Saccharophagus degradans 2-40: one gene and its partner. The protein of the gene in region 1 interacts with the protein of each later gene in a pairwise test. Links are inferred from orthologs where the notes say so. Each region holds a gene or a part of one and is shown in the gene's direction. Other genes may lie near its edges.

Evidence for each region.
Region 2: the proteins of SDE_RS16710 (region 1) and ftsA interact in binary tests that used the Escherichia coli proteins (3 or more experiments, as listed by UniProt). The link is inferred for Saccharophagus degradans 2-40 from one-to-one orthologs.

What each region holds. Positions count from the first base shown.
Region 1 is NC_007912.1:4,066,537-4,072,833, reverse strand. The notes cover bases 1,551-4,450. They hold SDE_RS16710 (rod shape-determining protein), read left to right. Parts: upstream 1,551-2,434; coding sequence 2,435-3,466; downstream 3,467-4,450. Other genes in these bases: mreD (rod shape-determining protein MreD), read left to right, coding at 4,441-4,450; mreC (rod shape-determining protein MreC), read left to right, coding at 3,596-4,432; gatC (Asp-tRNA(Asn)/Glu-tRNA(Gln) amidotransferase subunit GatC), read right to left, coding at 1,962-2,243; gatA (Asp-tRNA(Asn)/Glu-tRNA(Gln) amidotransferase subunit GatA), read right to left, coding at 1,551-1,855. In the rest of the region: Asp-tRNA(Asn)/Glu-tRNA(Gln) amidotransferase subunit GatB, read right to left, coding at 1-389; more of gatA, read right to left, coding at 401-1,550; more of mreD, read left to right, coding at 4,451-4,929; SDE_RS16695 (Maf family protein), read left to right, coding at 4,940-5,572; rng (ribonuclease G), read left to right, coding at 5,622-6,297. UniProt on the Escherichia coli protein: Forms membrane-associated dynamic filaments that are essential for cell shape determination. Acts by regulating cell wall synthesis and cell elongation, and thus cell shape.
Region 2 is NC_007912.1:1,104,247-1,110,540, forward strand. Bases 893-3,789 are described here. They hold ftsA (cell division protein FtsA), read left to right. Parts: upstream 893-1,674; coding sequence 1,675-2,904; downstream 2,905-3,789. Other genes in these bases: SDE_RS04490 (cell division protein FtsQ/DivIB), read left to right, coding at 893-1,643; ftsZ (cell division protein FtsZ), read left to right, coding at 2,995-3,789. In the rest of the region: SDE_RS04485 (D-alanine--D-alanine ligase), read left to right, coding at 1-777; more of SDE_RS04490, read left to right, coding at 786-892; more of ftsZ, read left to right, coding at 3,790-4,167; lpxC (UDP-3-O-acyl-N-acetylglucosamine deacetylase), read left to right, coding at 4,533-5,444; SDE_RS04510 (M23 family metallopeptidase), read left to right, coding at 5,802-6,294. UniProt on the Escherichia coli protein: Essential cell division protein that assists in the assembly of the Z ring. May serve as the principal membrane anchor for the Z ring.

The sequences.
Region 1 (6,297 bases):
TTGCCCGCATCTTCTTCGAGGTGCGCGTGGTGGATGCGGATACGCTTTGTGCTGCCGTCATCCAGTTCAATATCGATATAGCCCGCACCAACAATGGGTTGCTCTAACTGCGTCGTTTGGTAGCCCTTGGGTGAGTCGGGGTAAAAATAGTTTTTGCGTTCAAACACAGAGCGCTTGCCAATTTCTGCGTTAACCGCCAAGCCAAACATAATGGCGTATTCAAATGCTTTGGCGTTGGGGGAGGGCAAGGTGCCCGGCATGGCTAGGTCAATGGCGCAGGCCTGTGTATTTGGCTCGGCACCAAAAGCGGTGCTGGCGCCAGAAAAGATTTTTGTTTTGGTGGCGAGCTGAACGTGTACTTCAAGCCCGATAACGGTTTCCCATTCCATGTTTTTGTACCTTATTTAATCGCTGCGGGGGCTTGAGTGTGAAAGTCAGTTTCGGTTTGAAACTTGTGCGCAATGTTCAATAATTTCGCTTCCGCAAAGTAATTGCCAATTAGCTGCAAGCCAACCGGTTTGCCGTCCACTTGCCCACAGGGAATTGACATGCCTGGCAGGCCTGCCAAGTTGGTGGCAATGGTGTAAATATCTTCTAAATACATGGCGACAGGGTCGCTGCCCTTAGAGCCAAACTCAAACGCTGGCGATGGCGAGGTGGGGCCTAGTATTACGTCTACTTGGCTAAACACATCGACGAAATCTTGTTTAATTAAGCGGCGAACCTGCTGCGCTTTGCGGTAGTAAGCATCGTAAAAGCCTGCAGAAAGGGCATAGGTGCCAACCAAAATACGGCGTTTAACCTCTTCGCCAAAGCCTTCCCCGCGCGAGCGACGGTATAGGTCTTCTAAATCTTTCGGGTTGTCGCAGCGGTGGCCGTAGCGCACGCCATCAAAACGTGAAAGGTTGGCGGAGCATTCTGCCGGTGCAATTACATAGTAAGCCGGTACGGCTAAGTGGGTGTGCGGCAGGGACACTTCCTGCACGGTTGCGCCCATTGCTTCGTAGGTTTTAATTGCAGCTTGCACTGCTTCTGCGGTACCGGGGTTTAGTCCTTCGCCAAAATATTCTTTGGGAATACCTATTTTTAAACCCGCGAGTGGTGCGTTTAGGTTGACGCTGTAGTCGTCTATGGGGTGATCGACACAGGTGGAGTCTTTGCGGTCGTAACTGGCCATAGATTGCAACATAAGGGCTGCATCTTCGGCGGTGCGCGTCATTGTGCCGGCTTGGTCGAGGCTAGATGCGAAAGCAATCATGCCCCAGCGCGATACGCGACCATAGGTAGGCTTAATGCCGGTAATACCGCACAGGGCTGCTGGCTGACGGATAGAGCCGCCGGTGTCGGTTGCGGTGGCGCCGGGCACAAGGCGCGCGGCCACAGCTGCAGCGGAACCACCGGAAGAACCACCCGGTACGCAGTTGGTATCCCAAGGGTTTTTAACTGGCCCGTAGTAACTGGTTTCGTTGGAAGAGCCCATAGCGAACTCATCCATGTTGGTTTTACCTAAAATCACAACGCCATCTTGGCTGTAGTTGGTAACTACGGTCGCGTCGTAGGGCGGTACAAAGTTATCTAGCATTTTAGAGCCGCAGCTTGTGCGTACGCCGTTAGTGCAAAAAATATCTTTGTGGGCAAGGGGCACGCCGCAAAGCGCGGGTGCATCGCCGGCGGCTAGGCGCGCGTCGGCGGCCGTTGCTTGAGCTAGGGCCTGCTCTTCGGTGAGAGTAATAAAGCTGTTGTATTCGGTATCCAGCGTTTTAATGCGGTTTAAAAAGTGCTGGGTAATTTCGACGCTGGAAAACGACTTGTTTTTCAGCCCCTGAATAATCTCGGCAATGGTTAAGTTGTGCATTGCTTGGTCCTGCATAGTTTAGCTGGCGCGCGGAGTAGTACGCTCGCTTTGGTTAAGGTGGCCAGGTGGCGGCTTAGTAAAATAGGGGTGCGATGGCAACGTTAGGCTATTCTATTACCTTGGGCACTAAATAAAGGCCGTTTTCTGTTGCTGGTGCAATAGCTTGGAACTCTTCGCGTACGTTGGGTTCTGTAACTTCATCTGCACGCAAAATTTGAACGGCATCTAAGGGGTGTGCCATGGGCGCCACACCGTTGGTGTCGGCAGCTTGAAGCTGGTCTACCAGTGCTAATACTTCGGTAATACTGTTGGCAACTTCGCCAAGTGTTTCGTCGTTTATTTCTAGCCTGGCGAGCTTGGCCAGTTTTTCAATGTCTGAAGGCTGCACAGATTGCTCCGTTCACAAATGGGATCAAATTATATAAGGCTGCGTAACTTACCATATTTACGCCTTGCTCAAAATCCCTAGCGTTGATAGAGTTCCCCAATTTACGCGGGTTCTGCCCGTTTTTTACGTACCGAATAGAGTAAAATGCTTCACTTGCTAAAAGTGTGAGCGTTAACGGGTTAAAAAATAATATGTTTAAACGTCTGCGTGGAGTTTTTTCCAACGACTTATCCATCGATTTAGGAACAGCGAATACGCTGATTTATGTGCGCGATCGCGGCATTGTGTTAGATGAGCCATCGGTAGTTGCCATCCGCAATCACAACGGTCAAAAATCTGTAGAAGCCGTAGGTATGGCTGCCAAGCGCATGTTGGGTAGAACCCCTGGCAATATTACTGCCATTCGCCCGTTAAAAGACGGCGTTATTGCCGACTTCCAGGTTACTGAAAAAATGTTGCAGCACTTTATCCGTAAAGTGCATGAAAATAGTTGGTTTCAGCCAAGTCCGCGAGTACTTATCTGTGTGCCTTGCTTATCTACCGAGGTAGAAAAGCGCGCAATCCGCGAATCGGCCCTAGGCGCTGGTGCTCGAGAGGTTCGCTTAATTGAAGAGCCCATGGCTGCTGCAATTGGCGCAGGTTTAAGTGTTGATGAAGCCACCGGTTCTATGGTGGTGGATATAGGTGGTGGCACCACCGAAATTGCCATTATTTCTTTAAATGGCGTGGTGTTATCGGATTCTGTACGCATAGGTGGCGACCGCTTCGACGAGGCGATTGTTAACTATGTGCGCCGCAAGTACGGCAGCGTTATTGGTGATGCTACCGCAGAGCGTATTAAGCAAGAAATTGGCTGCGCCTATGCTGGCAGCGAAGTGTTGGAAATTGACGTGCGAGGTCGCAACTTGGCCGAGGGTGTGCCCAGAAGCTTCACTCTTAACAGCGACGAAGTACTCGAAGCCTTGCAAGAGCCGCTTTCTGGCATAGTGCAGGCTATAAAGAGCACATTGGAGTTATCCCCGCCAGAATTGGCTTCTGATATTGCTGAAAGCGGTATTGTGCTAACGGGTGGCGGCGCGTTACTGCGTGACTTAGACCGTTTGTTATCTGAAGAAACCGGCTTGCCGGTGGTTGTGGCCGAAGACCCGTTAACCTGTGTGGCTCGCGGCGGTGGTCGCGCTTTGGAGTTAATGGATCAGCGCAGTATCGATTTGGTTTACTAAAGCACTTACTGGGTTTTGTTAGAAAGGGCGCTGTGGCGCCCTTTTGGCTTTATATAAAAACAAATTATTTCTCTAAAACTATTATTCTAAAATAACGACATTGAACAAGGTTTAGCGGGAGGCATTGCCATTAAACCGCTTTTTAGCAAAGGCCCATCGCCCATAGCGCGTTTACTCGTGCTGTCGGTGTTGTCATTAACGGTGGCGGGTATTTTTATCTACACCGATTGGTTTGCGTCCCTCAAAAATCAGGCGACGGACGTCGCTGCGCCTTTTTATTGGGTATCTGATATCCCTGCCAAAGTAGAAGATTGGGCCGATAACCGCGTTATGTCGCGCTCGCGACTACAGCAAGAAAACGAATCCCTGCGCACCGAACTGCTTATTCACAAGCGCAAATTACAGCAAATGGCATCGCTTGCGGCCGAAAACGTACGCCTGCGACAATTGCTTAATTCTGCGGAGATGATCGAAGATAGGGTTATTATCGCCGAACTTATTGGCGTAAGCCCCGACCCACTGGTACACAAGGTAATTGTTAACCGCGGCAGTAATCACGGCGTGTATATCGGCCAACCCCTGCTCGATGCCAATGGCTTAATGGGCCAAGTGGTGCAGGTGGGGGCGCTAAGTAGCCAAGTGCTACTTATTACAGATACAACCCATGCCTTGCCAGTACAAATCAATCGCACAGGTGTTCGCTTAATTGCAGAAGGGCTGGGCCGGCTGGATGAACTCGCATTGCGCTACGTGCCAAACACCACCGATATAGAGGTGGGTGACCTGTTGGTAAGTTCCGGTTTGGGGCAGCGCTTCCCCGCCGGTTACCCGGTAGCTGAAGTGGTAGAGGTGCAGCGCGACCCGGGCAAGGCATTTGCCTCGGTGATGGCCAAGCCAAAAGCGGAGCTAAACCGCAGCCGCCATGTGCTATTGGTGTTTGATATGCCCCCCTCGGAAGGCCTGTAGGTGTGAGCATGCCCAATCTCGGCCTGTCCTTTTATATTTTCTTCTGTGTATCTGCATTCTTTGCACTAGTTCTATCTATTTATCCTATCCCTCACGCTTATGCGGCATTGCGGCCAGAGCTTTTTTGCCTGTTGGTAGTGTACTGGGTTATTAACTATCCGCAGTATTTTGGCGTAACCACAGCTTGGTTAATGGGCCTGTTTTTAGATGTTGTGCACAGCACTGTTTGGGGCGCACACGCTCTGGGCTTGGCTGCTGTGGCTTATATTTGTTTGTCATCTTACCAGCGCATTCGCAGCTACTCGCTGTGGCAGCAAACGCTGTGGGTGTTTGTATTTGTGGGCATTCATCAGGTTATTGTGAATTGGATGCTGGGTTTAAGTGGTTACCATAAGCCCACTCATATTATTTTGGTGACCACGGCAGTAAGTGCACTTAGCTGGCCGGTTATGGTGCTGTTGTTTAGGCGCCTGCGTCGCCGCTATAGATTGCTATAGGGTTCGAGTTTTGACTACCTCATCTCACCACAATAAGGGCGATAACAGCGCCGATCTCTACCTCGCATCGCAATCCCCTAGGCGCCGTGAACTGTTAGCGCAAATTGGCGTCAAAGTAGCTGTGTTGTCGGTTGATGTTGCCGAACAGCGCGAGGTGGGTGAATCCCCTGCGCAATATGTGCAGCGCCTAGCGTATGATAAGGCAATGGCCGGCGCTAAGCTGGCTGCGACGCAACCGCGAAGCCTACCGTGTTTGGGTTCAGACACGATTGTAGTGATTGAAAACCGCGTACTAGAAAAGCCGCGAGATGAGGAAGATGGCGTAGCCATGCTGCTGGCACTGTCGGGCCAAACCCACCAAGTGATGACCGCGGTTGCGGTGGCAACAGAAGCAAAACAGCTAATGCGGTTAAGCGTCACTGACGTTACTTTTCGCGAAATAAGCCGTGCAGAAGCCATTGAATACTGGCGCACAGGTGAGCCGGCAGATAAAGCCGGTGGCTATGGAATACAAGGTTTGGGCGCGGTTTTCGTGCGCGAACTAAAGGGCAGTTACACCGCCGTGGTGGGCTTGCCGTTATTTGAAACTAAAACCCTTTTGGATGCTTTTGAGGTTCCCGTTTGGCAGAACCTCGCACCCTAAAGGCGGAAAGCGCGCAATACGGTGCGCTTTTGGCATTTGAAGAGATCCTATGACCGACGAAATATTGGTTAACTGCGGCCCCACCGAAACGCGGGTTGCACTGGTAGAAAACGGCGTATTACAGGAAGTCTACTTAGAGCGCACTCGCGCCAAAGGCTTTGTTGGCAATATCTATAAAGGCAAAGTGGTGCGCGTGCTGCCCGGTATGCAAGCGGCGTTTGTGGATATTGGCCAAGAGCGCGCTGGGTTTATCCACGTGTCGGATATCGAAACTCTCCCCGAGGGAGCAGAAAGTCGACCGCGCTCCGATATTGATATTCGCGAAGTGGTTCGCGAGGGCCAAGAGCTATTGGTGCAAGTAACCAAAGATCCAATCGGCACCAAAGGGGCTCGCCTTACTACTCAGCTCTCTGTTTCGGCCCGCTACTTGGTTTACATGCCCAACACGCCTCATATTGGTATATCAAACCGTATTGAAGATGCCGAGGAGCGCGAGCGTTTGCGCACCATTGTAGAAAAGTTAGCGGCAGAGCACGCAGAAGAATTCCCTGATGGCGGCTTTATTATTCGCACCGTGGCCGAGGGCGCAACCGAAGAAGAAATGCGCGCGGATATCCCTTTTGTTTATCACCTGTGGCACGACCTTGCCGACAGCGTAAAAAAAGCCAAGGCGCCTTCAATTATTTACGAAGACCTGCCCTTGTTTATGCGCACCATTCGCGACT
Region 2 (6,294 bases), 3.0 Mb from region 1 along the record:
CAAGCCGATGCGATAGCGAAAATTGAAGCGTTTGCTCCTGACCGTGTATTTATTGCTTTGCATGGGCCCGGTGGTGAAGACGGAAAAATGCAAGCAGTCTTAGACTGGTTGGCTATTCCTTACACCGGTAGCGATCACGCCGCTTCCGCTTTGGCGATGGACAAATTAAAAACCAAACAGGTTTGGCAAAGTGTCGGTTTGGTAACGCCTGAATACGCGTCGCTTGTAGAAAATAGTGATTGGCAAGCGGTATTAGATTCTCTGGGAGGGCAAGGTTTTGTAAAGCCTGCACACGAGGGGTCGAGCATTGGCATGAGTGTGGTGAGCACAGCGCAGGAGCTAAAAGCCGCCTACGAAAAAGCTGCTCACTACGACGCAAAGGTATTAGTTGAGCGTCGAATTGTTGGGCGAGAGTTTACCGTTGCGGTATTAAACGGTGTTGCATTGCCGGCAATAGGATTAAAAACTGATCACGTTTTTTACGATTACGACGCAAAGTATGTGTCCAATACCACTCAGTATCTTTGCCCTTGTGGTCTTACACAAGAGAAAGAAGCGGAGCTTCAATCTATCGCTCAGCAAGCTTTCGCTGCCGTGGGATGTAAAGGTTGGGGGCGCGTTGATTTTATGCAGGATGAAGCAGGTAATTTTTATTTGTTGGAAGTAAATACCGTACCCGGTATGACCGATCACAGTTTGGTTCCAATGGCAGCTCGGCAGTCGGGTATAGAATTTAATGAATTGGTTTTAGAAATTCTTGCGCAGACATTGGTATAAACGTGGCAATGACCGGTAGTCGCATAACAAAAAAACTGCCACCTAAACCGTCGAAAAAAACGCGTGGGGCAGTTTCTACAACCAAACGCAAGCCCGTAGCTGGCGAGCCCGGCAGGGTGAGGCGGTGGCTTGCAAATACAGCCAAGTGGTTAGTGTTGCCTTGCGCATGTATATGGTTGGTTGCGCAAGTTGATTGGTTGGCGTTGCGCGCCGAAGTGCAAGGTGTAGCAAACAAACCTTTAGCAAATATTAGTATTAAAGGTGAGTTTGAGTTTTTGGCAAAAGAGCGTATTCAGAGCATTGTTTCTGAATCGTTAAATGGCAACTTTGTTGATTTGAACCTGGTTGAAATCAAACAAAAAGTTGAAGCCGACCCATGGGTGTACGACGTGCGGCTGCAACGGGTGTGGCCAGATGGTTTAGTTATAACTGTTATAGAGCAAAAACCTATTGCGAGATGGGGTAACAGTGGTTTTATTAATCAATACGGTGCGTTAATCCATGTTGATAATAACGAGTCGTTAGAAAATTTGCCGTTATTGTTTGGCGATGAACATTTAAGTAACGAAATTGCGAAAACTTATTTGGAAATGGCAAGGCTTCTTGCTAGTCGTGGCCTAAACTTAAAAGGGGTGCAAGTAGATAGTAAACGCTCGTGGGAGTTGGTGTTAGATAACAGTATGTTGTTAGTGCTGGGCCAGGATGAAGTAACAGTAAAATTACAAAACTTTTTGCTTGTGTACGAAAAACATTTGGCAGGAGTGAAGCACAAAATTAAACGAGTGGATTTGCGTTACGAAAGTGGGCTGGCTGTTGAGTGGTACGAAGATACCGAGTCAACCAAAATAGTGAGCGCAACACATTAAAGATTTAAGTAAACGGGTAGGGTTTTAAAAAATGGCAAATGCAAACGGGGGCAAAATGATTGTCGGCCTAGATATCGGAACGTCTAAGGTTGTTGCGATTGTCGGGGAGATATCAGCCGAAGGCGAACTATCGATAGTTGGTATTGGCTCGCATAAATCGGTAGGCCTGAAAAAAGGCGTGGTGGTGAATATTGAATCCACGGTGCAAAGCATTCAGCGCGCTATTGAAGAGGCTGAATTGATGGCTGGCTGCTCTATCCACTCGGTATACGCCGGTATTGCTGGTAATCATATTCGCAGCTTGAATTCGCACGGTATTGTTGCAATTAAAGATCGCGAAGTATTCGCGCAGGATTTAGATCGCGTTATTGACGCTGCACAGGCCGTGGCTATTCCTGCCGATCAGCGCATATTACATATTCTGCCGCAAGAATATTTAATTGATGAACAAGAAGGCGTTAAAGAGCCGCTAGGCATGTCTGGTGTACGTTTAGAAGCCAAAGTGCATTTGGTAACTTGCGCCGTAAATGCATCGCAAAACATTGAGAAGTGTATTCGTCGCTGCGGCCTTGAAGTAGAAGATATTATTTTGGAGCAGCTGGCTTCAAGTTATGCAGTGCTTACCGACGACGAAAAAGAGCTCGGTGTATGTATGGTCGATATAGGTGGCGGTACAACCGATATCGCTATCTTTACCGAGGGTGCGATTCGCCATACGGGCGTTATCCCCATTGCAGGGGACCAAGTGACGAACGATATTGCAATGGCGTTGCGCACGCCTACGCAATATGCCGAGGAAATAAAAATTAAATACGCGTGTGCGCTGGCAAAATTAACCGGCGCCGAAGAAACAATAAAAGTGCCGAGTGTTGGCGATAGACCCGCGAGGGACTTATCTCGCCAAGCTTTGGCTGAAGTTGTGGAGCCGCGTTATGACGAATTGTTTACGCTTGTACAAGCAGAGCTTCGTCGCAGTGGGTTTGAAGATATGGTTGCAGCCGGCATTGTGTTAACTGGCGGCACCTCCAAAATGGAGGGCGTGGTTGATTTGGCTGAAGAGATTTTCCATATGCCTGTGCGCTTGGGCGCGCCTCAAGGTGTGAAAGGCTTAAAAGATATTGTAACTAACCCAATATATTCAACCGGCGTTGGCTTGTTGCTATACGGGGCGGAACAACAAAAAGGTGAAAGAGCTCACTCTACTCCGTCAGGAGAAAGTGCAGTTAGTCGTTTGAAATCTTGGTTTCAGCGCAATTTTTAAAACAAATTTAATAGATATCATGCGGCAGGGTAGACCCACCCTGCTGTTGATTTAACACTCGCAAGAGTAAGGAAAAAGGGGAACACAATTATGTTTGAACTAGTAGATAACATTCCACAAAACGCTGTTATTAAGGTGGTTGGCGTTGGCGGCGGCGGCGGTAACGCTGTTAAGCACATGATCGACAACTCTGTGGAAGGTGTAGAATTTATTTGCGCAAATACTGACGCCCAAGCGTTGAAAGATGTAGATGCGCGCACTGTATTACAGTTGGGTAATGCCATTACTAAAGGTTTGGGCGCTGGCGCAAATCCAGAAATTGGTCGCCAAGCTGCAATGGAAGATCGCGAGCGCATCGCCGAAGTATTAAGCGGTGCAGATATGGTATTCATTACCGCAGGTATGGGCGGTGGTACTGGTACAGGTGGTGCACCAGTTGTTGCAGAAGTCGCGCGCGAGTTAGGTATTTTAACCGTTGCTATCGTCACTAAGCCTTTCCCATTTGAAGGTAAAAAACGATTGGCTATCGCAGAAGAAGGTATTAAGCAATTACAGGATCGCGTGGATTCTTTAATCACTATTCCTAACGAAAAGCTACTTTCTGTGTTAGGTAAAGCAACCAGTTTGTTAGATGCATTTAAAGCTGCAAACAATGTATTGCTTGGCGCGGTGCAAGGTATTGCAGATTTAATTATTCGCCCTGGTATGATCAACGTCGATTTTGCAGATGTACGTACAGTTATGTCTGAAATGGGAATGGCGATGATGGGTAGCGGCTACGCAAAAGGTGAAAACCGCGCGCGTGAAGCAGCAGAAGCGGCTATTCGCAGCCCGTTACTTGAAGACGTTAACTTGCACGGTGCCAAAGGTATTTTGGTTAACATTACCGCCGGTATGGACTTGTCTTTGGGTGAATTCACCGAAGTGGGTGATACCATTGAAGAGTTCGCATCTGGTGATGCAACTGTAGTAGTGGGTACTGTTATCGACCCTGAAATGTCTGAAGAAATTCGCGTTACCGTTGTAGCAACGGGTTTAGGTGCTGTGGGTGCTAAGTTAGAAACCAAGCCTGCAGAAACTAAAGTAGTTATCGACAACACTCGCGGTGCCGACGGCAAACCAAACTATGCAGCCTTGGATAAGCCAACTGTTATGCGTTCTAACCCAACGCGCCAGGCAACTGCGGCGGCAGCATTGGACGCCCAAGACAAAGACATGGAATACCTAGATATTCCAGCATTTTTGCGTAAGCAAGCAGACTAATAAGGCGGCTAACACTTAGCGTATAAATGGTTTAGTCGTTGCTGTTTGGTGTTATAAAAAGCTTAGGTTCGGAGTTCCCCACTCCCTAAGCTTGGTTGCGCCTATATAAAACCATTTTGTGAATTGCTCTTGATAATTGGCAATTCGACGGAATTAATTAAGTATTGCCCGAACTCATACTGGCACCTTGGGTCTAAGGTTTGCAGGCGTAGTAAGGGCAGTTTTAATAAACGGAATGGTGGCAGCGGTAAGCAAAGATAGGGATATTTGCTGCTGATTAAAACTTAACCAAAGCGCTGGAGGTGCATCATTCTTTCTGGTATGATGCGCGCCGCTTTTCCAGCTCCACACATAGAGTCATATAGATGATCAAGCAAAGAACCTTAAAAAACGAAATTCGCGCTACTGGAGTTGGGTTACACACAGGTCAAAAAGTGTATTTGACCCTGTTACCAGCACCTGTTGATGCCGGAATAGTTTTTCGCCGGGTAGATTTGAATCCTGTGGTGGAAATTCCTGCGAAAGCGGCCAATGTTGGCGATACCACTCTGTCTACAACCCTTATTCAAGATGGTGTGCGGGTGTCTACCGTAGAGCATCTGCTATCTGCAATGGCGGGGTTGGGCATCGATAATGCCATTATTGAAGTAAGTGCCGACGAAGTGCCAATTATGGACGGCAGTGCCGGCCCATTTGTGTTTCTAATTCAGTCTGCTGGCATCGTTGAGCAAAATGCGGCCAAAAAGTTTATTCGTATTAAAAAGCCTATCACCGTTCAAGATGGCGATAAAAGCGCAAGTTTTCTGCCTTTTGAAGGTTTTAAGGTTTCTTTTACCATTGATTTCGACCACCCCGTATTTCGCGGGCGCAAATTAGATGCCACGGTCGATTTTTCAAGCACTTCGTTTGTAAAAGAGGTGTCTCGTGCGCGCACTTTCGGGTTTATGCACGAAATTGAATATTTGCGCTCCAAAGGCTTGGCCAAAGGCGGCAGCGTAGATAACGCCATTGTGGTTGATAAGTTTCGAATTTTGAACGAAGACGGTCTGCGCTACGAAGATGAGTTTGTAAAACACAAAATTCTAGATGCAATTGGCGATTTGTACTTATTGGGTACAAGCCTTATTGGTGAATATAAGGCGTACAAGTCTGGTCACGGCTTGAACAATAAATCGCTTTTGGAGTTAATCAAGCAGGAAGATGCTTGGGAAATGGTAACTTTCGAAGATGACGAAGTTGCGCCAATCTCTTACATTAAGCCGTTACTAGCTGTGTAGCTGTAATTAGGCTTGTTGAAAAAGGCGCCATTTGGCGCTTTTTTACGTTTTATAAGCTCAAAATTTGGTCTGGCCTGGAGTTGAAAAACGTAAAGCTGGCACACATTTACGGCCATAACCTCAACGAAAGTTGAAATGCTGTGGTTAAATGTGCCATAGTCTTGACCCGTGTGATTTAAGTCTCATATAAATCTTGCAGCTAGTGCGAGATTGAACAATTATTATACTAACGGTTTGTTGTGAGCGGCCCTGTTTTATTCGGTTTTGTAACTATTTTCATGGTTTGAGCAAGAATAATAATGCGCTGAGCGTCAATAGGCTCCCTTTTACTCACTAAGTGCACATGCGATTCGATCAATGAAAATTATCGTCGTAAGTAAACGTCACGGAAACACTCGCAGCTTTACGCTGGGAGCGTGGAAGCGTGCGCTTATCTCAGCCTGTATATTGGGGCTGCCGGTGGGTATAACGCTAGGCGCCTTGAAGTACTTTGACACCGAGTCCGACTCCGAATTTCTCAACCCAGGATCTCGTCAAGCATGGGTAGCCGCGCTAAACGAGCAAGCTCAGCAAGTAGAGCAAGCGCGACTGCAAACAGAGCAAAAACTCGCGGCATTAACCATGCGAGTGGCCGAACTGCAGGCTAGGCTGGTTAGGATTGATGCACTGGGTGAGCGACTAACCGGTATGGCTCACCTCGATAACGGTGAGTTCGATTTTAGTCAGATGCCAGCTCTAGGTGGCCCCGAGCAGGCAATAGAAGAAGAACACGTTACCGCCCCCGATTTTCAAGCTACCCTCGATCAGCTTGCCTCTCAAATAGAAGACCGCCAACAGCAGCTTAATACCC